3 regions of the Streptomyces sp. GD-15H genome follow, and region 1 is predicted to be linked to each of the others. Evidence: riboswitches for the same ligand, from Rfam matches in the RefSeq annotation. Region 1 holds a riboswitch; each other region holds the start of a gene.
The links. A riboswitch is a leader RNA that binds a small molecule or an ion and turns the genes downstream of it on or off. The one in region 1 is predicted to bind cyclic di-AMP.

Region 1 (7,804 bases):
CGCCGTCAGCAGCGCGGGCCGGTTGACCAGGATCGCGGTGAGGTAGGCGGTGAGGCCGGCGCCGTAGCCGAACGCCTGGGTCTCCAGGTCGGCCCAGGTCTCCCGGTGGTGGTGCCACACCAGCGCGCCGGGCGTGTAGTGGAGCCTGTGTCCCTGGGCGAGGATCCGGACGAACCCGTAGAGGTCGTCGCCGCCCCGGGCCGGCGTTCCGGCGCCGGTGGCCGAGTCGAAGCCGCCGACTCCGCGCAGCACCTCCGCACGGAACGCCATGTTCGCGCCGGAGCCGAACCGGCCCGCGGTGAAGGGGAACAGCGGCTCGTCGCGGGGCGGGTCCTCCGGGTCGTACGTCGTCGGCGTGAACCCCTTCGCGAAACCGCCGTGGCTCTCCAGCAGGACCTGGGCCGGGGTGCGGAGCCGGGCGGGCAGGATCAGGCCGGTGGCACAGCCGAGTCCGGGGTCGGTGGCGAAGGGCGTGGTCAGCTCGGTGAGCCAGCGGGGGTCGGCGACGACGTCGTCGTCGGTGAACGCGATCACCTCGCCCCGGGCGGCGGCGACTCCGGTGTTGTGCGCGGTCGCGAGCCCGGGGACCGGCTCGCACACGTACCGCACGCGCTCCCCGTACTTCCGCTCCACCAGGTCACGCGTCTCGTCCGTCACGGGCGCGTTGTCGACGACGACGACCTCGAAGCGCGGATGGTCCTGCGCGAGGAGCGAGTCGAGCGTGCGGGCAAGCTGTCCGGCCCGCTCCCGGGTGGCCACGACGACCGAGGTGTGGGGCGGCGGCGGCCCGGCGGCCACGGACCTCTCCACGTCCTGCGCCTGCCCCTGCGCCTGCCGTGCGAGCGCCGTCAGGACCGTCGTCGGATCGGCCCCCTCCGGCACCCGTCCCAGCAGCGCGCCCACCGGCCGGCCGCTCCGCCTGACCAGTACGAACACCTCTCCGTGCGTCACCGGTGGGCTGCCCGGACCGGGTCTGAGGGCGGTCTCCTCACCGCTCAGGTCCAGTTCGGCGACCTGGACCGCGCCGATGTCCAGGAACCGCCGTATCTCCTCCTGCGTACGTGCCGTGCGTAACATGAGCCCTCCCCCTCCTCACGACCGGTTCTCACGACCGGTCCTCACGAACGGCGCAGCCGCCCCGCCCCCTTCAACGTCCGCGACGCCAGCGACGCGAGACGCGGGTGGGCGCGGACGAAGCGGTGCGCCCGGCGTACGGGCTCATGGCGCAGCAGGTGCAGCGCGGCGCCCAGGCCCGGACGCATCGCCTCCCCTTCGTAGACGGCGAGTTCGCCCGTCTTCAGCGAGTCCTTGTACTCGGCCGGGCCGCGCCCCATGTCGAGCAGGCCGATGCCCTCGCCGGCCGCCGCCTCCGCCATGCGCAGATGCAGCACGAGCCCCGGCGAGTACTTCGCGAACTCCGGGTCGTACGCCGGGAACCAGCAGGCCAGGACCGAGGCCGAGCGCAGGCCGAAGTGCGCGGCGACGGGGCGGTCCCCGGTGTACAGGACGGACAGTGTGCCCGTGCACTCCGGGGCCCGGGTCCCGGCCAGGCGGCCCACGAGCCGTGTGATCCATTCCTGTGCGAACCGGTCGCGGCGCCCGGTCCTGCGGTACTGGGCCGACTTCCACCCGATGAGAGCGCGCAGCGCGGCCGGTTCGCGTTCGTCGAAGACGAACCGCACGGGTCCGGCCTGGCGGCCGAGTCTGCGCTCCTTGGTCAGCGTTGTCTTCAGGAACTTCGGCGACCGGGTGCGCAGTACGGACTCGTAGGTCTCGTAACCCTTCTCCACGTCGATGACATAGGTGGCGTGCTCCTCGGCCGCGTGCGGGACGAACAGGGCTTGGTCCGCCTCCAAGTTGTCGAAGGCGAAGCTCGACACCGAGCAGTCGCGCAGCAGTTCACCGGTCTCCAGGACGAGGCCCGGACGCAGGACGGCGCCCTGACAGTCCGATACCCCGAGCCCGACCGCCCGGCCCTGCCCCCACGCGCCCCGCTCGTACGGCAGGAAGCCGACCGGTTCGGCGGACGCCCCCTCGTACAGGACCGCCACCCGGGCCTGCGGCCGCACCCGGGACACGGCGGTGGCGAACTCCGGTTCCATGAAAGGGCTGCGGGGTGCGTCCGTCGCGGCGCGCAGCTCACGCCAGCGTTTCCGCTCCCCCTCCCCGAGCTCCTCGAGCCTCAGCACACGTGTGCGTCCACTGCTCACCTGACCCCCCGATCAAGTCCCCCCGGACACTTGGAAGGTACCGCCCGGGACCACCGGGACGGTAGGTGGCGGACCATGTTGTTGCCAAGTGGTGCAGAGGCCTTTGACAGGCCCGTACCCGGTGATGACGGAAGCGGCCGGGCGCGCGGCCGTGACGAGGCGGTCGCACGGTGGTGGGACAGCGGTCGCGCGGCGATGGTCCGGCGGTGGGGGCGCAGGATAAGGGCCGGGGGTGTGCGGACGGAGGTGTTCCGGGTGAGGGTGAGTCGGGCAGGCGTGGTGTCCGTATTCTCTGATCATGGCCGCACCCACCGCTTATTCACTCATCGCCACCGACCTGGACGGGACGCTGCTGCGCGGCGACGACTCTCTTTCCGACCGGTCCCTCGCCGCACTCGCACTGGTGACGCGGGCCGGTGCCCGGCATCTCGTGGTGACGGGCCGCCCGGTGCCCAGAGTGCGGCCGCTCCTGGACGAGCTGGGGAGCACGGGACTCGCGGTGTGCGGACAGGGCTCGCAGGTGTACGACGCCGGCGCGAACCGGCTGCTCCACTCCGTCACGCTGGACCGGGAACTGGCGGAGACCGCGCTCGGCAAGATCGAGGCAGAGGTGGGGGAGGTGTACGCCGCGGTCGACCAGGACGGGGCCGACGGACTCACCCTGATCGAGCCGGGCTATCGGATGCCGCACCCGACGCTGCCCGCCGTGCGGGTCGGCCGACGGGACGGTCTGTGGGTCCTGCCGATCAGCAAGGTGCTGTTGCGCCACCCCTACCTGACCGACGACGAGTTGGCGGCGACGGCGCGTTCGGTGGTCGGTTCGCTGGCCACGGTCACCATGTCGGGACCGGGCACGGTGGAGCTCCAGCCGTGCGGTGTCACCAAGGCGACGGGGCTGGCGCTGGCCGCCGAGCATCTGGGGCTGAGTCGGGAACGGACCCTCGCCTTCGGCGACATGCCCAACGACATCCCGATGTTCGACTGGGCGGCCCACGGTGTCGCCATGGCCAACGCGCACCCCGAGCTGAAGGCGGTGGCCGACGAGATCACCACGACGAACGAGGACGACGGCGTGGCCGCCGTCCTCGAGCGGTTGTTCGGCGGGGCGGAGCGGGGCGGCACGCGCCCCCACACGTGCCGCCCCGCCCTCCGCCCCGGCGGGTGACCCCTCGGGCCGGGTGTGCCCTGGTGCGCCCGGGTGTCTCAGTAGGCGCCGAAGACGTTGTCGATCGAGCCGTAGCGGTCCGCCGCGTAGTTGCAGGCAGCCGTGATGTTCGCGACCGGGTCGAACGGGTCGAAGGCCGTGCCGGGCACGTGGTACGCCTGGAAGGTCGGGTCGATGACCTGCAGCAGGCCCTTCGACGGGGTGCCGGCGACGGCGTTGGAGTCCCACAGGTTGACGGCCTGCGGGTTGCCGGAGGACTCCCGCAGGATGTTGCGGTGGATGGAGTCGTAGCTGCCGGGGATGCCGTGCTGCGCCATGATCGACAGCGACTCGCGGATCCAGCCGTCGAGGTTGTCCGGGTACGCCGTCTCGGATCCGGCGGCGGCCGGGGCGGACGACGCGGGCGCGGCGGGAGCGGCGGAGGCGCTGGTGGCGCCGAACACCGGGAGGGCGATCACGGCGACGCCGGCGACGGCGAGGGAGCGGACGAGGCGGGTGCGGCCGAAGCGGCGCTGACCGGATGCGGGCATGGCGGGCATGTATGCGTTCCTCTCCTACGCCTACGAGGTGAGCTGTCGGGTTCGGGCGGGAGAGTGCCCGGCCGTGCCCCTGCGGGCATGGCTTCACCCCGAGCCGTCCCGGCGCGAACCGGTCCGGCGGCTTACCTGGGTCCCCCGCTCCTGCCGTGCGTGAGTGAGTTGATCGATGGGTGGTGCGGGCGGCGGCAGGATTCGGCGTCCGCCCGACAGGCCGGGAACGTATGCGAGAGCACATGTCGGGAACAAGTGCGAACGTCACGGATAACGCCGGTTGATCTTTCCTTGGGTTGTTTGGGGGGCTTGATCCTTTGCGGGCGTCAACGGTCAACTCGCGCTCGATGGAAGGGGAAACGTCCCCACGTGCGAGTCGCGTGCGGGTCGGGATGCGCGTGACCGACCTCACTGGCCGCACCGCGCGGGCGCATTTGCCGCCAACAGGAATTTGCATAGCAAATACGGCAAATCGGGCACCGGGGTGGGCGGGGTGGACTGCGTGCCGAGATGCGGCTCGGTGCGTGTCCGGCGCATGCGTGAGGCGCGTCCGGAAAGTCGATGAATGTCCTGTGCTGTCAACTGGTCGGAAACGATCTGGTGGTGTTCCGGTATCGGAGGGCGCCGTGACGTGCCGTCCACGCGTGCGCAAGTGAATTTGGGGAATGTGGGTGCTGGCGGTGATCGAAACATGACCGGATACGCTGACTCGAGTGATGTCAGCGACCTGTCGACAAGCAGCGCAAGACGTCTGAGCGCCAGTGGACACCAGCAGACAGGAGACCCCTCGTGACCGTCGTCGGGCCATTCGGGCTGAGCGTGCGGGACCAGGCTCTGGAAGCCGCTGTCCAGGCCGGGATGACGGCTGTCGAGGAAGGGCTGCTCGAGGCCACCAAGAGTGAGGTCCCCTTCATCACGGGTGCCGCCCAGCACCTGGTGCGGGCAGGCGGCAAGCGGTTCCGGCCGCTGCTCGTGATGCTCGCCGCCCAGTTCGGCGACCCCTACGCGCCCGGCGTCGTACCGTCCGCCGTGGTCGTGGAGCTGACCCACCTGGCCACGCTGTACCACGACGACGTGATGGACGACGCCGGTGTGCGGCGCGGGGTGCCCAGCGCGAACACCCGCTGGGGCAACTCCGTCGCGGTCCTCACCGGCGACTTCCTCTTCGCGCGCGCCTCGCACATCCTGGCCGACCTCGGGCCGGAGGCCGTACGGGTACAGGCGGGGGCGTTCGAGCGGCTGGTCACCGGTCAGATCCTGGAGACCGCGGGGCCGCAGGACGGCCGCGATCCGATCGACCACTACCTGGACGTCCTCGGCGGCAAGACCGGCTCACTGGTCGCCGTCTCGTGCCGGTTCGGCGCCATGATGTCCGGCGCGGACGACACGGTCGTGGACGTGCTGACCCAGTACGGCGAGCGGCTCGGGATCGCCTTCCAGCTCGCCGACGACGTGCTGGACATCGCCTCCGACTCCCACGAGTCCGGCAAGACCCCGGGCACCGACCTGCGCGAGGGCATTCCGACGCTGCCCGTGCTGCGGCTGCGCGAGCGAGCGGCCCGGCTGGGCCTGCCCGAGGACATCGCGCTGTGCGAGCTGCTGGACTCCGATCTCAGGGACGACGGCCGGCACGCCGAGGCCCTGCGCCTGCTGCGCGCGCACCCCGCGCTGGAGCAGGCCCGCCGGGACACCGTGCGCTATGCGCAGGAGGCGCGCGCGGCGCTGGCGCCGCTGCCGGAGTGCGACGTGAAGACGGCCCTGGCCGAGCTGTGCGACGCGGTGGTGCACCGGGCCGGCTGACCGCCCGCCACCCTCCCTCGACCCCTACTGGTCGGGGGAGGAAACACCTCCTCGTGTCATACCGCAGCAGTACACGGAGTTGAGTCCGGGGTCTGACGCTTCCGCCTGCGGGGTTTGATCAGATGGAGCACGACGGACACCACTCCTCACCGATTCGGGTGAGAATGGCGGCTCAGGGTGTGACTGGTGCGAGGAACACGAGACGCAGGCCGCCGCCGACCACGGAGGTAAGGCACATATGGCACCGTACGAATCCGACGACACGACGACCGCGGGGACGACCCGCGAGCCGGGCGCGGGCGGGCGCAGGGCCGCGCGGTACATCGTCCCGGTCACGGTGATGGGAGTGGCGGCCGCGACCATCGGGCTCGTCCCCGCGATCGCGGACTCAGGCGACCCGGACCTGCCGAAGATCACCGCCGCGCAGCTCATCGAGAAGATAGCCGAGTCGGACACCGAACAGCTGTCCGGCACCGTGAAGATCACCACCGACCTCGGACTGCCGGACCTCGGGGGCCTGGAGAGCAGCCTGGCCTCCGGCGCCATGGGGCGGGGCGAGGGCGGCTCGTCCGCCGACCCGTCCGCCAAGCTCACCGAGCTGGCCTCCGGCACGCACACCCTGCGCGTCGCGGTCGACGGCCCCGACCGGCAGAAGGTGTCGCTGCTCGAGAACGCCGCCGAGTACAGCCTGATCCACAACGGCAAGGACGTCTGGGGCTACGACAGCGAGTCCCACGAGGTCTACCACGGCACCGTCGATGAGTCCGCCGAGGACGAGGACCGGGAGCACCAGCCCCCGGCCATGCCGAAGGACTTCGCCGAGGAGGTGCTGAAGTCGGTCGACGACACCACGTCCGTCACCGTCGACGGCACCGCGCAGGTGGCCGGTCGCGACGCCTACAAGCTGGTGGTCAAGCCCAAGCAGTCCGGTTCCACGGTCGGTGTGATCAGCATCGCGGTGGACCACAGGACCGGGACGCCGCTGAAGTTCACGCTGACCCCGGCGAGCGGCGGTGCCGCCGTCGTGGATGTCGGCTTCACCAAGGTCAGCTTCGACCGGCCGGCCGCGTCGACCTTCGACTTCACCCCGCCCAAGGGCGCCAAGGTGACGGAGGAAGGGGCCCTGGAGGAGGGGGAGAAGGGCAGGGAGCTCACCGGCAAGCCGCAGGGTGCCCCCAAGTCCGAGGAGGACCTCGCCGAGGGACTCGACGGGCTGAAGATGCTCGGCGAGGGCTGGAACTCCGTCGCCACCTTCGACACCGGCGCCGAGGGGGGTCTGCCGACCGGCTCCGAGGGCGGTGACCTCGGCGGCTTCCTCGGCTCGCTCGGCGACCAGGTGAAGGGCGAGTTCGGCACGGGCACCGTGTTCAGCACCCGCCTGGTCAACGCCCTGTTCACCGAGGACGGCAAGGTCTACGCCGGCGCCGTCACGAAGGACGCGCTGGTGAAGGCTGCCAACGAGGCGAAGTAGCGGGGGATGCAGGCCCCTGGGACCTCCTGACGAGGCGACAGGGCCGGCCCGGTGGGGCACGACGGGGGACGAGGGAGCCGGCGGGTGAGGCAGGTACGGATGACGGCTCATCGTCACCCGCGGGCTCACCAAGCGCTACCGCGGCGGACGGCTCGCCGTCGACGGTCTCGATCCGACCGTCCCGGCCGGCAGCGTCTTCGGCTTCCTCGGTCCCCACGGCTCCGGCAGGACCACCACCGTCCGCACGCCGATGCCCGTCCACTGGGACGACTTGGTGAAGAACCTCGGCCTTCAGGCCCTGTACGCGCTGGTGTTCGGCTCGGCGGCCCGGGCGAGGTTCACGAAGAAGGACATCACCGCATAGAACCGCCTGGACCCGAGGGACCCGCCCCCGCTCCTGCGCCGCTCGCACCCCGCCGTTCCGCCGCCCGTGCCACGGCGAGCAGCAGCGCCTCCCGCCCGTGCGGTGCCACCAGTTGGAGCCCCGCCGGGCAGCCGTCGCTGCCGAACCCGGCCGGGAGGCTCAGCGCGGGGTGCCCGCTCACGTTGAACGCCCAGGTGAGCGAGGTGGAGTAGACGTCACCGGGGCCCTCGTGGCCGTGCGGCGCGGTAGGCGCCGTGGGCGTCA
Region 2 (7,804 bases), 1.5 Mb from region 1:
ACGTGGAGCGCTCCCAGGGCCCCGGCCACCCGCTCGCCGCCGACATCCGCCGGACGCTGCAGTGGCTGGGACAGATGCACGGATAACCCGGCCGAAGTGAATCGAAGCAGGACAGGACGGGCCAGATGGTCCGAACCGGGTGCGGCCGGGTCGGTGAGGGCGCGGCGGTGCCGAAGTCCTGGGGAATCGTTGGTCGAATGGGTTGGCCAGAGCTTGGCCGATGCCTACTATCGATCATCGCAGGACTTTGTGCACCGCCGCACAAGCTCTCCTCGGGAGGTTTCCTTGCACCGCCGTCGTCGCACCGCGCTCCTCCTCACCGCCGCCCTCACGGCAGCGGCCCCTCTGCTCACCGCCTGCGGGAACGACGCGCATCCCGGCGCGGCGGCCGTCGTGGGCGGCCAGCGGATCACGGTGTCGCAGCTGGAGAACCGGGTCGGCGAGATCCGCGCGGCCCAGCAGGACGCGGTGCCGGACGCCCAGTACGAGCAGGCCATCGCCCGCACCGGTAGCCTCACCCGCGACACCCTGCACGGCATGGTCCTGGACCGTGTGCTGGAGCGCGCCGCGCGCGACGCCGGGGTGAGCGTCACGCCCAAGGAGATCCAGCAGATGCGGGCCGGCCTGGAGGAACAGGCCGGGGGCGCCGAGGCGCTGGAGACGGCCTGGCTGCAGCAGTACGGCATCCCGCCACAGCGCCTCGACGACAATCTCCGCCTCCAGGTCCAGGCGCAGAAACTCGCCCAGCGGCTCGGCACCGACACCAGCCGCCCGGAGTTCTGGCAGGCCCTGTCCAAGACGAGCGAGAAGCTCGACGTCGACCTCAACCCGCGCTACGGCGCCTGGGACGTCGAGAAGAGCAGCCGCGTCGACGCCACGACCCCGTGGATCCGGGACGTCACAGCGGACGGAACCCAGCCGATCGCCTGACGCGCCAGGCATACCGTCACACCATGCTGGCCCCCTGTGGACAACTTTCGGGGGCCGACGGCGGTGTGGGTTAGTTTCGGATCGTGAACGCAACCAGCCCCGCAGCCCCCTCCGTCGCACCGCCCGGCCGCATCGTCCTGCTCACCACCAGCCACCGCGTCGCGCCCGGCCTGCTGTCCTGGCCCGCCTGGCAGGCCCTGCACGCGGCCGACCGGGTGCTGTGCGCGGACGGTGCCCATCCGCAGCTGCCGTATCTGCGGGAAGCGGGGATAGCGGTCGCCGAGGTGTCCCCGGCCGCCGAGGACCTGGTCGACGCCTGCGCCGGCGGCCGGACCGTGGTCGTCGTGGCGACGGGCGAGGGCGAACCCGCCCTGACCGACGGCCTGGCCCGTCTCGCGGGCACCGGCCGCGTCCGGATGCCGGAGCTGGAACTGCTCCCCGCCTCCTACGACCTGCCGGGCGCCCGCCTGCTCGACCTCGTCCAGGTCATGGACCGCATCCGGGCCGAGTGCCCCTGGTCGTCACTGCAGACCCACAAGGGCCTGGCCAAGTACGGCATCGAGGAGGCGTACGAGCTCGTCGAGGCGATCGAGGAGGGCGACCGGGACGAACTGCGCGAGGAACTGGGCGACGTCCTCCTCCAGGTCGTCTTCCACGCCCGGATCGCCGAGGAGCACCCGGAGGAGCCCTTCTCCGTCGACGACGTGGCCGGCGGCATCGTCGCCAAGCTCATCCACCGCCACCCCCATGTCTTCGGCGACGAGACGGCGACCACCCCCGAGGAGGTCAAGGCGCACTGGCTGCGCACCAAGGCGGTCGAGAAGCGGCGCGCCTCGGTCACCGAGGGCGTCCCGCTCGGCCAGCCCGGCCTGGCCCTCGCCGCCAAACTGGCCTCCCGCGTCCGCACGGCGGGCCTGGACGTCCCCCTGCCTCAGGTGGAGGGCATCGGCTACGAACTGCTCGCCCTGGCGGTGCGGGCCGAGGCGGAGGGAGTCGACCCGGAGGCGGCCCTGCGCGCGGCGGCCCGCGCGTACCGGGACGCGATACGGGCCGCGGAAGGGGCCGGCGAGGAGACGGGCGGAAAGTAGACGGGCGGGGAGGGGACGGGGGGGGAGGGGACGGGGGGCCTTCGGGCGGGGAGGGGACGGATACGGTCGGAGGGTGACCGACCAGCCCCGGGCCCAGTCCGAGAACACCGCCCCCGAACTCTTCACCTGGGAGTTCGCGAGCAACCCCTACCCCGCCTACGCCTGGCTGCGCGAGCACGCGCCCGTGCACCGGACGCGGCTGCCCAGCGGGGTGGAGGCCTGGCTGGTCACCCGGTACGCCGACGCCAGGCAGACCCTCGCCGACCCCCGCCTCTCCAAGAACCCGGCGCACCACGACGAGCCCGCCCACGCCAAGGGCAAGACCGGCATCCCCGGTGAGCGCAAGGCCGAGCTGATGACGCATCTGCTCAACATCGACCCGCCGGACCACACCCGGCTGCGCAGGCTGGTCAGCAAGGCGTTCACGCCGCGCCGTGTCGCCGAGTTCGAGTCCCGGGTGCAGGAGCTCACCGACGGGCTCATCGACAGGTTCGCGGACCGCGGCTCCGCCGACCTCATCCACGAGTTCGCCTTCCCGCTCCCCATCTACGCCATCTGCGACCTGCTCGGCGTTCCACGGGAGGACCAGGACGACTTCCGGGACTGGGCGGGCATGATGATCCGTCACCAGGGGGGACCGAGGGGCGGGGTCGCCCGGTCGGTGAAGAAGATGCGCGGCTACCTGGCCGACCTGATCCACCGCAAGCGGGCGGCGCTGCCCGCTGAACCCGCCCCCGGCGAGGACCTCATCTCCGGCCTGATCCGCGCCTCCGACCACGGCGAGCACCTCACCGAGAACGAGGCCGCCGCCATGGCGTTCATCCTGCTGTTCGCCGGCTTCGAGACCACCGTCAACTTGATCGGCAACGGCACCTACGCCCTGCTCACCCACCCCGAGCAGCGCGACCGGCTGCAGAAGTCCCTCGCCGCCGGGGAGCGCGGGCTGTTGGAGACCGGCGTGGAGGAACTCCTTCGCTTCGACGGACCCGTGGAACTGGCCACCTGGCGGTTCGCCACCGAGGCGCTCACCCTTGGCGGGCAGCACATCGCGGCCGGCGACCCGGTTCTCGTCGTCCTGGCCGCCGCGGACCGCGATCCGGGGCGGTTCGCCGATCCCGACGTGCTCGACCTCGCACGGCGCGACAACCAGCATCTGGGGTACGGCCACGGCATCCACTACTGCCTGGGCGCTCCGCTGGCCCGGCTGGAGGGCCAGACCGCGCTCGCCACGCTGCTGACCCGGCTGCCGGACCTCAGGCTCGCGTCGGATCCGGCCGAACTGCGCTGGCGGGGCGGGCTCATCATGCGCGGACTGCGCACCCTGCCGGTGGAGTTCAGCCCTCCGCCGAAGTGACACCTTCGGGCGGCCGCCGAACCGACCCGCCGCACGGGGCCGTGACGGCCGCCGGGTCGCCGTCGAAATGGCCTTCGTGCGGCCTCCGTACGCCTCCGAAGTGACCGTCGGGCCCCCTCCGGACACGGTCCGTCGCCTCTTCGGTGGAGCGGCGCAGACATGACACTCGCTCAACTCTGTGATCTTCATGTGATCTGCGCGGCATGAACTTGTGACAAGTGATTGTCTGCGGCTACGTTCACCCCTCAAGCACGGTGCCTCGGTTGCACAGCTCCGCAGTTCGACTCGCCGTGCGGGTAACTGTTGTCCTGCGAAAGGTCTCCGCATGCTCTCCGGGAACGGTCGTCACCGTCGCCCTCGCCAGGCTCCGGCTCTTCTCGTCACTGCCGGAGTGACCGGCTCAGCCATCGCGATTCCGCTTCTCGGGCCGGCGGCGCCAGTGCGGCCGAGGGCTCGACCTGGGACCGGGTCGCGGAGTGCGAGTCCGGTGGCTCTTGGAGCCAGAACTCCGGCAACGGCTACTACGGCGGCCTGCAGTTGACCCAGGAGGACTGGGAGAAGTACGGCGGCCTCGACTACGCGTCCAGCGCCGACCAGGCCAGCCGCGGCCAGCAGATAGCCGTGGCCGAGAAGATCCTCGCCGACCAGGGGGTCGGCGCGTGGCGGGCCTGCGGCCTGCTGTCGGGCCTGAACGCCGACTCGGGCAAGGCCGTCATCGACATCGGCGCGGACGGCGGCTCGTCGTACGGCTCGTCCGGCACCGGAGACTCCGCCACTCCGTCGCCGTCCCGGCCCTCCGGCGCCTCGTCGGACAACAAGGGCACCGCGGGCGGCAAGGGGGAGAAGGCGGGCGAAGCGTCCAAGTCCGGCGGTTCGGACGCCGAACCCGGCGCCTCCCCCTCTGCTTCTGCTTCCGCTTCGCCCTCGGCCTCCGCTGAGGGGAACGACTCGGACAAGTCGGGGCAGGAGGTCGGTTCTTCGGAGTCGTCCGCGAGTGAGGCTCCCAGTGGTCGCCATCGCGGCGCCGGCGCCGAGGAAGAGGTGCGCGAGGACCGTGAGGCCGGAGCCCCCGGCCGGCACGCCTCACGCGGTCTCGGTTTCCCGCGCGGCCTCGACGTCTCGTCCCCGGCCGACAGGGTCCCCGTGGACGCCGGAAGCGACTCCTCGGCCGCCGCCGACTCCCTTGCGCTCGGCGGCGGATGGCTCGCCCGGTACAGCGGGGGTGACGAGGTCGTGGGTACGGCGGCCCCCAACCTCATCCTTCCCGGTCAGGCGCTTGCGCTCGGGTTCGGGTCGGGTGAGGGCTGACATCCGAAAGGGTGCGTCGATGACGGCAGTTGAGGTCACGGTTCGCGCTGAATGTCCGTTATAAAGGCGATGAGAGATAGGTCTCAGAAGCCCTGATCGTCTTTGATTATCCGCGGGGCGCGTGTCTACGGTCAGGACCGCTCGCCATCGCGGGCCCCGGCTGCCGCCACGCCGAATCCTGCCAGTGGCAGCACGGGAACACTCGTCGCGTCATGCGCCGTAGGCAGGAGCGGGGGACCCAAGGTAGGCGCCGTACCCGGTGATTGACGCCGGATGCGGCTAGGGGTGGAGCCGCGTCCCGGGAGGGACGCGGCCGGGCAACTCAACCGGCCCGAACCCGACAGCTCACCTCGTAGGCGTCGGTGAGGGGATCCATCCATGCTGTTCTCCGGCAAGGGCAAGCACCGTCGTCCGTCCAAGGCCACCCGTGTCATCGCCGTCGCCGGCGTCACCGGTGCCGCCGTCGCCGCCCCGCTGATGGCGGCCGGCAACGCTTCCGCCGCCACCGCCTCCGAGTGGGACACCGTCGCCCAGTGCGAGTCCGGCGGCAACTGGTCCATCAACACCGGCAACGGCTACTACGGCGGTCTGCAGTTCTCCGCCTCCACCTGGGCCGGCTACGGCGGTACGAAGTACGCCGCCACCGCCGACCAGGCCGGCAAGGCCCAGCAGATCGAGATAGCCGAGAAGGTCCTCGCGGGTCAGGGCAAGGGCGCCTGGCCGGTCTGCGGCAAGGGCCTGTCCAACGCCGCCTACACCGGTGGCGGGTCCGCCGAGGGCGCCGGCAGCTCCGAGAGCACCGGGAACCAGAACAGTGGTTCCCCGCAGAGGACCCAGGAGCAGAGCACCCAGGAGCAGAGCACCGGCTCCGCCCCCGAGCGCTCCACCGAGCAGAAGGCCTCCCGCTCCGAGGAGCGTCCGGCCGCCGAGAAGAAGACCGTCACCACCCCGACCGGCGAGAAGGTCGAGAAGGGCGACGGCGAGTACAAGGTCGTCAAGGGCGACACCCTCAGCTCGATCGCCGAGGAGCGCGACGTCGAGGGCGGCTGGAACAAGCTGTTCAAGCTGAACGACGACATCGTCGAGGACGCCGACCTCATCTACCCGGGCCAGCAGCTGCACCTGAAGTAAGGCAGCGGCCGCGGGCTCAGGGCTCCGTCCCCGCGGAGCCTCCCCCGTCCCCGCGGGGGCTCTCCCCCGCCCCGGTGCGTGTTCCCCGTACGCACCGGGGCGGGGCTTTTCCGTACGTGGCGGGGCCTTCCGGCGCTCGGTGCCGGTCGGCGGGCGCGAGGGTGATCCCGGTTTCCGGGCCCGTCTTTGTTCCGTTCGGAAACAATTTACTCTCGGTTCCGTCCGAGAGGCGGCCGACCGGATGGCCGATCGCCCGGAGCCGGATAGGCTCGGTTCCGCAGGGCCCCCGCGGCCCGGCTGATCCACGCCACATCCATGAAGGAGATGCTCGTGCCGTCCATCGACGTCGTCGTAGCCCGGGAAATCCTGGACTCCCGAGGCAACCCCACGGTCGAGGTCGAGGTCGGCCTCGACGACGGCAGCACGGGTCGTGCCGCCGTCCCGTCCGGCGCCTCCACCGGCGCCTTCGAGGCCATCGAACTCCGTGACGGCGACCCCGACCGTTACCAGGGCAAGGGAGTGGAGAAGGCCGTCCTGGCCGTCATCGAGCAGATCGGCCCGGAGCTCGTCGGCTACGACGCCACCGAGCAGCGCCTGATCGACCAGGCGATGTTCGACCTGGACGCCACCGACAACAAGGGCTCCCTCGGCGCCAACGCCATCCTCGGCGTCTCCCTGGCCGTCGCCCACGCCGCCTCCGAGGCCAGCGACCTGCCCCTCTTCCGCTACCTGGGCGGACCCAACGCGCACCTGCTGCCGGTGCCGATGATGAACATCCTCAACGGCGGCTCGCACGCGGACTCCAACGTGGACATCCAGGAGTTCATGATCGCCCCGATCGGCGCGGAGTCCTTCTCCGAGGCCCTGCGCTGGGGCACTGAGGTCTACCACACGCTGAAGAAGGTGCTGAAGGGTCGCGGCCTGTCCACCGGCCTCGGCGACGAGGGCGGCTTCGCCCCGAACCTCGGCTCCAACCGCGAGGCCCTCGACCTCATCCTCGAGGCCATCGAGGAAGCCGGTTACGCCCCGGGCGAGCAGATCGCCCTCGCGCTCGACGTCGCCGCCTCCGAGTTCCACAAGGACGGCACCTACCTCTTCGAGGGCAAGGAGCGCTCCGCCGCCGAGATGACGGAGTACTACGAGGGGCTCGTCGCGGACTACCCGCTCGTCTCCATCGAGGACCCGCTGTTCGAGGACGACTGGGACGGCTGGAAGGCCCTCACCGACAAGCTCGGCGACAAGGTCCAGATCGTCGGCGACGACCTGTTCGTCACCAACCCGGAGCGCCTGGCCCGCGGCATCGAGGAGGACGCCGCCAACGCGCTGCTGGTGAAGGTGAACCAGATCGGTTCGCTCACCGAGACCCTGGACGCCGTCGAGCTGGCCCAGCGCAACGGCTTCAAGTGCATGATGTCGCACCGCTCCGGCGAGACCGAGGACGTCACCATCGCCGACCTGGCCGTCGCCACCAACTGCGGCCAGATCAAGACCGGTGCCCCGGCCCGCTCCGAGCGCGTCGCCAAGTACAACCAGCTGCTGCGCATCGAGGAGATCCTCGACGACGCCGCGGTGTACGCGGGCCGCAGCGCCTTCCCGCGGTTCCGCAACGCCTGACGCGGCTCCGCCGGTCGTCCGTACGTCCCCGGACACGGTCCCGTACCGTGTCCGGGGACGTACGCGCGTATGAAGTGTGAACGGGAGGCGGGGACATGGCCGTGAAGGACCGGGACCGTTTCTCCACCGCGACCAGGATCCGGCTGATCGGTGAGCAGACCGCGGCCCGGGTCTACCGCTCGCAGACCAAACGCCAGGCCCGCCGCTCCCGGCTGACCGGCCGGGCCGCGTTGCTCGCCATGGTGGTCTGCTCGCTGATCGTGGCCCTCGCCTACCCCATGCGGCAGTACGTGTCCCAGCGCGCCGACATCGCCGACCTCCAGCAGGAGCAGGACGAGGCCCGCCGACGGGTCGAGCAGTTGCGCGACCTCAAGGCGCG
Region 3 (7,804 bases), 2.7 Mb from region 1:
GGGGCCGGCGCCCGCCTGCGGATCGGGCAGCGGGCCGGTGCCGTACCCGGCGGGTCCGGGCAGCGGGACATCCGCGGGCACGGGGTGCGCGGGCGTCGGCCCGTCGCCGTACTCCGCGCCCGGCACCGCCCCGATCTCTCGCGGCTGTCCCGTGACCTGCCCCGCGACCCACGGCTCCGCCCCCATCAGTGACTGCGGCACGACGAGCACGGCCTGCACTCCGCCGTAGATGTTGCTCTGCAGCCGGACATGGATGCCGTGCCGCTTCGCGAGTTGCGAGACCACGAACAGACCGATGCGCCCGTCGGCCAGCAGGCTGGCCACATTGACCTGGTCCGGGTCGGTGAGCAGGGCGTTCATCCGGTCCTGCTCGCCCACGGGCATGCCGAGCCCGCGGTCCTCGACCTCGACGGCGAGCCCGGAGGTGACGAGGTTGGCGCGGAGCAGGACCTGGGTGTGCGGGGCGGAGTACAACGTGGCGTTCTCGACGAGTTCGGCCAGCAGGTGGATGACGTCGGCGACGGCGTGCCCGCGCAGGGTGCCGTCGATCGGCGGTACGAGTTTGACCCGCGAGTACTGCTCGACCTCGGCGATGGCCGAGCGCAGCACCTCGGTCATGGGGACGGGGTTGCTCCACTGCCGCCGGGAGACGGCCCCGCCGAGCACGGCGAGGTTCTCGGCGTGGCGGCGGATGCGGGTGGCGAGATGGTCGACGTGGAAGAGGCCCTTGAGCAGGTCGGGGTCCTCGATCTCGTTCTCCATCTCGTCGAGGAGGGAGATCTCGCGGTGCACCAGGGACTGCAGGCGCCGGGCCAGGTTGACGAACACCTCGAGCTTCTGTTCGCTGCCCGCCTGGCTGGAGAGCTGGGACGCCTGCACGACGGCGGTGACGGCGCCGTCGTGTGCCCGGGACAGGTCGGCGGCGAGCAGGTCGAAGTCGTCGGCGTCCTCCGGCGTCCTGTCGTGCTGCCTCCGTGGTGGCGGGCCCTCTCCCCGGCGCAGGGCGTCCACCAGGCCCCCCAGGTCGGCCTCGCGCCGGGCCGTGCTCCGGCGCAGGCTCTCCACCCTCTCCTGCACGGAGCGGGCCGCGCGGTCGGCGGCCACGGCGGCGATGACGATGCCGGCCAGGGCCACCGACACCGCGCCGCCGAGCACGGCCCACAGTGCGGCGTCGGGTCGTACTCCGGTGGAGCGGACCGTGAAGAGCACGGCCGCGCAGGCGCTGAGGGCGACCGCGACGGGCGGCAGCACGGCGAGCCGCAGCAGCTGGGGCCGTATCTGTGTCTCGGGGAACGCGGGGGCGGGCCGGGAGGGCGGGCGTCCGTGCCGTCCGCCCTCCCGCCGGTCCGTGCGGGAGGCCGGAGCGCGGGAGTCGGGCATCGGTGTCCTCGAACTGGTACTGGTCCGTCGGTTCCGGGTGCCGGGCACGCCCGAGACGTTGGCCGGGCCCGGTCGGCGGGACCCCTCGCCCCGTCGGCTCCCTCGTCCGCCTTCTGCCTGCACGTACCGGTCCCCGCTCCCTGATCCGATCTGATGGGCACGCCCCCGGGACGCGATGTGCCTGGCGACGACTGGTGTCGTCGCGGTGTCGCCGTACCGGTCGGGAGCGCACCGAAAGGCCGAGGGCGTCGGCCATGCGTCGCCCGATCGGCACTCACCGTAGTCACCACCGCATCACGCGCGGTGGGCAGTTGACAAACTTGCCCGGACAGCGTCCCGCTCTGGTATGAGGCGTCGTACGACAGACCGATAAACCCGTCAGCGAGCCACCCAGAAACCGTCACGGCTCGATCCAACCTGGTCAGAAGTGGTCACGGGAAAAACGCTGAGGGCCGGGGAGCTCACGGCTCCCCGGCCCTCGTCCTTCCGTCGTCCACTCACCCGGACCGCCACAACGGCCGCGGTCGCTCCGTCGAAGCGGTCCCCGAGAACCCTTCGTACCTGAGGGATGTCCGCAAGATTTTTACTCTCCGTAGCAGCGTGGGCCACGGCTTCGGGCGGCGTCAGTCCTCTCCCACCAGGTCCAGGTCCCCGTGGGAGGAGGCGGAGGAATCCGTGACGGGGTCGGGTAGCGGCCACTTGTGGTCCGGGACGTGTCCCACGTCCCGCCACCAGGTCTCCGTCGGCAGCTCTCCCGCGGGTTCGAACGGCAGGCCCGGGACGGGGAAGGCGGCGGGCTGACCGACCGCGTCGGCGGCCGCCCTCGTCCACTCGCCGGGCTCCGCCCAGGGGTGCGGCGCCAGGTTGAAGGTGCCCCAGTGGATCGGCAGGAAGACACCGTCCGGGCGGCCTCTTTGCAGGTCCAGATGGGCCTGGATGCCCTCGGCCGGGTTCATGTGGATCTCGGGCCAGGAGCCCGGTCCCGGGAGCGGGTCCGGCCTGCCCTTGGGCCAGAAGTCCGAGTACGCGCCGATCTGGATCATCGTCGCGTCGAACGGGCCGTGGTCGGCGCCGATGTCCTTGAAACCGTCGAAGTAGCCGGTGTCACCGCTGTGGTACACACGGTGCTCCGCACCCGCGACGACCCAGGAGGCCCATAGGGTGTGCTGGGTGTTGCGCAGCCCCCGGCCGCAGAAATGGCGGGCCGGGGTGGCCGTGAGGGTGAGCCCCCCGATCCGCGCCGCCTCGTGCCAGTCCAGTTCGCGCAGCCGGTCGGCGGACACGCCCCAGTGCTCCAGATGAGCGCCCACTCCGAGCGGCACGGCGAACAGCGTGTCCGTGCCGGCCAGCGCCTTGATGGTGGGCAGGTCCAGATGGTCGTAGTGGTCGTGCGAGATCACCACGACGTCGACCGGGCCGAGCGCGGCCAGCGGCAGGGGCACCGGGTGCAGCCGTCGGGGCCCGGCGAAGGGGAAAGGGGAGCAGCGCTCTCCCCACACGGGGTCGAACAGGACCCGCTGACCGTCGATCTCCGCGAGCACGCTGGAGTGGCCCATCCAGGTGAGGCGCAGCCCGGTGGCCGGCGGGCGGGCCAGGTCGGCGAGGGTGGTGGAGTGCACCGGTACGGTGCCGTGCGGCGCACGGTTGTACCGGGTGTCCTTGTCGAAGTAGGTCTTCGCCAGGTCTCGGGACGAGCCCGCGGGCCGGGACCGGGTGGGGCCCCCGGGGTTCTGGAACACCCCGTCCCGGTAGTGCGGGGATCTGCGGATGCGCGCCATGCGCTCACCACTCGGGTCCGCGCCGAAGGCCGCGGGTCGCAGCGCACGGAGCCCGGAGCTCTGGGAACGGAAACCGGCCACGATGCCTCCCAGCGGAGTCGGTCAGAAACCCCATTATGTGCGGACTGCCCGGTACCGCGGTGTCGGACGGGACGGAACCGGCCGCACGGGGCGATGGCCCCCGAGGGCTCCGGTTCGCGGGTGCGGGAGTCCGTGCCCGCACCCGCCCCCGCATCCGCTCCCGTGCCCGCCGCGGCCGTTCCCGCCCGGCGTTACGCCACCGAGGCGATCCGCACCTTGATGTCGTCCGGGGACAGCGTCCCCTTCGCCGTCACGTGGTCCCCCGACGACTCCCCGCGCAACCGGCGCCCTATCCACGGCACCAGGTACTCGCGCGCCCAGTGGACGTCGTCCCGCCGGACGTCGAGGTTGCCGCGCGGCGGCAGCGGGGGCCAGGGCTGCTCCGGGTCGGCCGGGACCTCCAGGCCGAGAGTCCGGCCCGCGCGGAGCGCCACGCGCGTGTGCCCCTCGGGCGACAGGTGGAGCCGGTCGGCGTCCCAGGCCCTGCGGTCCTGGACGCTCCTCAGGGACCACAGGTCGAGCACCGGGCAGCCGTACCGGTCGGCGACGGCCCGCACGTGTCCGTTGTAGGTGGCGATCTTGCCGCGCAGATGCTTGAGCAGCGGCACTCCACGGGTGTCGAACCCGGTCGTCACCAGGACCGTGCCGCAGACCGCCGTGAGCGCGGCGACGGCCCGCTCGAAGCGCTCGGCCACCTCGTCCGGATCGGTGCCGGGGCGGAGGATGTCGTTGCCACCCGCACAGAACGAGACCAGTGCGGGAGCCAGTTCGACGGCCTGCGGAACCTGGTCGGCCATGATCTGGTCGAGCAGTTTTCCGCGCACCGCGAGATTCGTGTACTGGAAGTCGCCTTCGGGACGGCGGTCGGCGAGAAGTACGGCGAACCGGTCGGCCCAGCCGACGAACGCCCCGTCCGGGCCGGGGTCGCCGACGCCCTCGGTGAAGCTGTCCCCCACCGCCACGTACGACCCGATCACTGAATTGCTGTCACTCTTCGAATCGTCTGCCACGAAGGGACATGATTCACCTTCGAATGTGACCTACGCGACCGTAGGAAGGGATTGACGTACGGTGAGATAAGCCACTCCCGAAGCAGTGCCTCATTCCGGAATAGTCGGCAAAGACGTTGAGGGGCGAAACACGCCGAAGGCCGGACCCGGGGATCGGGGTCCGGCCTTCGGCGGTGTGTCAGGCAGGCTGTCGCGGGGGTCAGCCGAGGGAGACGCCCTTCGAACCGAGGTAGGCGACCGGGTCCACGTCCGAGCCGTAGTTCGGCGTGGTGCGGATCTCGAAGTGCAGGTGCGGGCCGGTCGAGTTGCCGGTGGACCCCGAGAGGCCGACCTGCTGGCCGCCGCTCACGGTCTGGCCGGCCGAGACGGACAGCGAGGACAGGTGGGCGTACTGGGCGTAGTGGCCGTCGTTGAGCTTGATGACGACCTGGTTGCCGTACGCACCGGCCCAGCCCGCGGAGACGACGGTGCCCGGGCCGACGGCTTTCAGGGAAGTGCCGGTCGGAATGGCGAAGTCGACACCGGTGTGGTAGCCGCTGGACCACATGCTGCCGGCCACCTTGTAGGCGGTGCCGAGGCCGCTGCCGGGCACCGGCGAGCTGTAACCGGAGGTGTTCGCGACCTGCTTCGCGGTCGTGGCGCCGGAGGAGGCCTTCGGAGCGGACTGCTTCGAGGCCACCGAAGCGGCCTTCGGCGCGGACTTCTCGGCGGGCTGCCCGGCCGACGACTTCGACGCGGAGGACGGGGCGGACGGAGCAGTGGAACCGGAAGGGCTGGACTTCTTCGGCGCGCTCGTCGCGGCCTTGCCGTCGACCGAGAGCTTCAGGCCGGGGTGGATGAGTGACGGGTCGTCACCCACGGCCTCACGGTTGTCGGCGTAGAGCTGCTTCCAGCCGCCGTCGACGTTCTCGGACTCGGCGATCTTCGCCAGGTAGTCGCCGCCCTTGACTATGTACGTGCGGGTGTCGCCGTTCTTGCCGCTGTCGGCCTTCTTTCCGTCAGCCTTCTTGTCGGTGACGGAGAACGACTGGACGGCCTTTTCCGGGGCCGCCTGCGGAGTGGCGGCGTTCGCGCCGGTGGCGCCGAGAAGCGGCAGGGCGAGCGCGGCGCCACCGGCGCCGGCGACGGCGATGGAACGGGTGAGGCGCGAAGCGCTGGGAAGGCGGTGCTTACCCTTTGCGGGCATGACGAATTTCCTCTCCGGCGCCTACGAGGTGAGCTGTCGGGTTCGGACTGGAGATGCCCGGCCGCGTCGAAACGCGGCTTAACCCCAAGCCTGTTCCGGAGACCGGAACAGGCAGTCGTACCTGTGGGTCCCCCGCTCCTGCCGTACACGGGTCAGTGTGTGCGGGCTCCGGGCGGCGGCAGGATTAGGCGTCCGTCCGGATCGATGGCGAACGTAGGCGACCACGACGCAAAGGGACAAGCGAGAGGTTCCGAGCGAAGGCGCTTTTCCGTGATCCATTTACCTGAACACCGTCACCCAGAGTCGTCCCGGATTTCCCGCGCCCCCCGAATTCCCCTGCGAAACGCCGGAATTACGTGAGCATGATGACAACACATCGTCACCGATATGACGATGCTCACCACGCCTTCCCCATTTCCCCTCACATCTGGGCATGTTCTGGCGAAATCCGCTAAACGGACAGAATGCCCTTAATTGGGGGATCGCGGGCGTCCCGCTCCGGCCGGACGGTGGGTTCGGAAGGTCCGCGCCGGCCGATCCACGGACAACTCATTGCCCCTGACAGGCATGTCGTATCGTCGGGTGACACCCGCCGGCGCCGCCGCGCCGGCGGCGGCGAGTGGGAGAGGGGCCCCCGTGACGCAACACATCCCGTCGACCGAACCCGAGCTGACCGGAGTGCGGAACTTCCGCGATGTGGGCGGACTGCCGACCGTGGACGGCCGCCGGGTGCGGCACGGAGTGTTGTTCCGCAGCGGTCATCTCGCCCACGCCACCGCGTCGGACGCCGCCTTCCTGTCCTCCCTGGGACTGCACACCGTCTTCGACTTCCGCAACACGGCCGACCAGAAGCTGGACGGGCAGGACATCGAACTGCCGGGTGTGCGCAATGTGAACCTGCCGCTGAGCGACCCGGCCGGCGGCGCCCGGTTCTGGAAGATGGTCCGCGACGGCGACCTGGACCAGCTGCGCTCGCTCCTCGCCGACGGCAAGGGGGCGGACCGGATGATCGCCTCGTACCGCATGACCGTCAGGGAACGCACCGCCGAGCACTCCCAGGTGCTGCGCTCACTCACCGAGGACGGCGTCCCCGCGCTGATGCACTGCGCGGCGGGTAAGGACCGCGCGGGCGTGTCGGTGGCGGTGACGCTGCTCGCCCTGGGCGTGGAACGGGACGCGATCTTCGACGACTACCTCAAGTCCAACGCCAAGCACCGCCGCTACAAGGTGCGCCGCAGCGGCAGCCCCGCCTCGGCCTACTCCCCCGAGGTCATGGAGCTGCTCGACCCCCTGTTCGACGCCCGCGCCGAATACCTGTCGGCCGCCCTGGAGACCATCGAGGAGACCTGGGGCGGCGTGGACCCCTATCTCGAGACGGCTCTCGGGCTCACCCCCGAGAGCCGGGAGCGACTGCGCGAGCGTCTGCTCGACTGAGGCACTGCTCGACCGGGCAGTGCCTCACTGGGGCACTGCCCGGCTGAGGGCTACTGCTTCGCGCCCAGCTCGAACAGCAGGTAGATGAAGCCCGCGAAGAGGTGCCCCACCACGACGTAGACGAACAGCCTCACCCACAGGGCGCGAGGGAACTTCTCCTCCAGGTCTTTCATGACACATCTCCATGGGTGGGGCCCAGGCACAGGGTGGCCGTGGGGCTCTGCAACAGGGTATGGACGAAGAGCAGCTCGACCCCGTCGGGGTCCTGAGCGGCGATACGGTGCGGGGTCAGCGAGTCGAAGTGCGCGCTGTCGCCCGGGGCCAGCCGGTGCAGCGCGTCCCCGAGTCGCAGCAGCAGCCGCCCCTTGAGGACGTACAGCCATTCCTCACCGGGGTGGACCCGCACGATGCCGCCCTGGGAGCCGTGGGGCACCTCGACCCGCAGGGCCTGCATCCCGCGCCCGGGGGAGCCGGCCTGCCGGTACGTCCAGCCGCCCGCGACGGTCGGTTCCACGTCGGCGGCGCGCAGCACCGTGTCATGGTCGGCGGTCGTCTCGCCGAGCAGTTCCGAGACGGTCGTACCGTAGATCCGGGCCAGGGAGAGCAGCATGGGCAGCGAGGGCTGACGCTGCCCGGTCTCCAGCCGGGAGAGATGGGCGGGCGACAGCCCCGCGTCGCGGGCCGCGGCCTCCAGGGTCAGGCCTGCCCGGCGGCGCAGCGCGCGCAGGTGCGGCGCGACCGCGGGAAGCGCGGCGGCCGGTTCGGCCGCCTGCTCGGCCTCGGGGGTGCTCATGACCCTATTCAGCAGCATTATTGCCCGCGGGGCAAATTTCTTGCCTCATGGGCAAAACGGGCCGGGTGTCACGGCCCGGCAGGCATCACGGCCGGACGGGACCAGTGTCTCACCGGTTGGCGACCGCCTGTTTCACCAGGGT

Region 2: linked by a shared signal. The riboswitch ahead of WJ438_RS24825 (transglycosylase family protein) and the one ahead of WJ438_RS17430 (transglycosylase SLT domain-containing protein) in region 1 are both predicted to bind cyclic di-AMP.
Region 3: linked by a shared signal. The riboswitch ahead of WJ438_RS05305 (peptidoglycan DD-metalloendopeptidase family protein) and the one ahead of WJ438_RS17430 (transglycosylase SLT domain-containing protein) in region 1 are both predicted to bind cyclic di-AMP.

Annotation. Positions count from the first base shown of each region.
Region 1 covers NZ_CP149447.1:3,734,850-3,742,653, reverse strand. Annotated here, with positions in the region: gene WJ438_RS17445 (glycosyltransferase) at 1-1,077, opposite strand, end outside; gene WJ438_RS17440 (GNAT family N-acetyltransferase) at 1,119-2,189, opposite strand; gene WJ438_RS17435 (HAD family hydrolase) at 2,509-3,375, shown strand; gene WJ438_RS17430 (transglycosylase SLT domain-containing protein) at 3,414-3,905, opposite strand; cyclic di-AMP (ydaO/yuaA leader) riboswitch at 3,918-4,081, opposite strand; gene WJ438_RS17425 (polyprenyl synthetase family protein) at 4,695-5,705, shown strand; gene WJ438_RS17420 (LolA family protein) at 5,944-7,176, shown strand; partial or broken gene WJ438_RS17415 (ABC transporter ATP-binding protein) at 7,286-7,429, shown strand; gene WJ438_RS17410 (amidase family protein) at 7,530-7,804, opposite strand, start outside.
Region 2 covers NZ_CP149447.1:5,208,146-5,215,949, forward strand. Annotated here, with positions in the region: gene WJ438_RS24800 (protein kinase domain-containing protein) at 1-86, shown strand, start outside; gene WJ438_RS24805 (SurA N-terminal domain-containing protein) at 286-930, shown strand; gene WJ438_RS24810 (nucleoside triphosphate pyrophosphohydrolase) at 1,014-2,018, shown strand; gene WJ438_RS24815 (cytochrome P450) at 2,092-3,372, shown strand; partial or broken gene WJ438_RS24820 (transglycosylase family protein) at 3,698-4,680, shown strand; cyclic di-AMP (ydaO/yuaA leader) riboswitch at 4,886-5,054, shown strand; gene WJ438_RS24825 (transglycosylase family protein) at 5,059-5,811, shown strand; gene eno (phosphopyruvate hydratase) at 6,142-7,425, shown strand; gene WJ438_RS24835 (septum formation initiator family protein) at 7,521-7,804, shown strand, end outside.
Region 3 covers NZ_CP149447.1:1,065,140-1,072,943, forward strand. Annotated here, with positions in the region: gene WJ438_RS05290 (ATP-binding protein) at 1-1,380, opposite strand, end outside; gene WJ438_RS05295 (MBL fold metallo-hydrolase) at 2,004-3,239, opposite strand; gene WJ438_RS05300 (SGNH/GDSL hydrolase family protein) at 3,431-4,216, opposite strand; gene WJ438_RS05305 (peptidoglycan DD-metalloendopeptidase family protein) at 4,449-5,435, opposite strand; cyclic di-AMP (ydaO/yuaA leader) riboswitch at 5,439-5,603, opposite strand; gene WJ438_RS05310 (tyrosine-protein phosphatase) at 6,072-6,869, shown strand; gene WJ438_RS05315 (DUF6126 family protein) at 6,920-7,042, opposite strand; gene WJ438_RS05320 (helix-turn-helix domain-containing protein) at 7,039-7,662, opposite strand; partial or broken gene WJ438_RS05325 (aspartate aminotransferase family protein) at 7,772-7,804, opposite strand, start outside.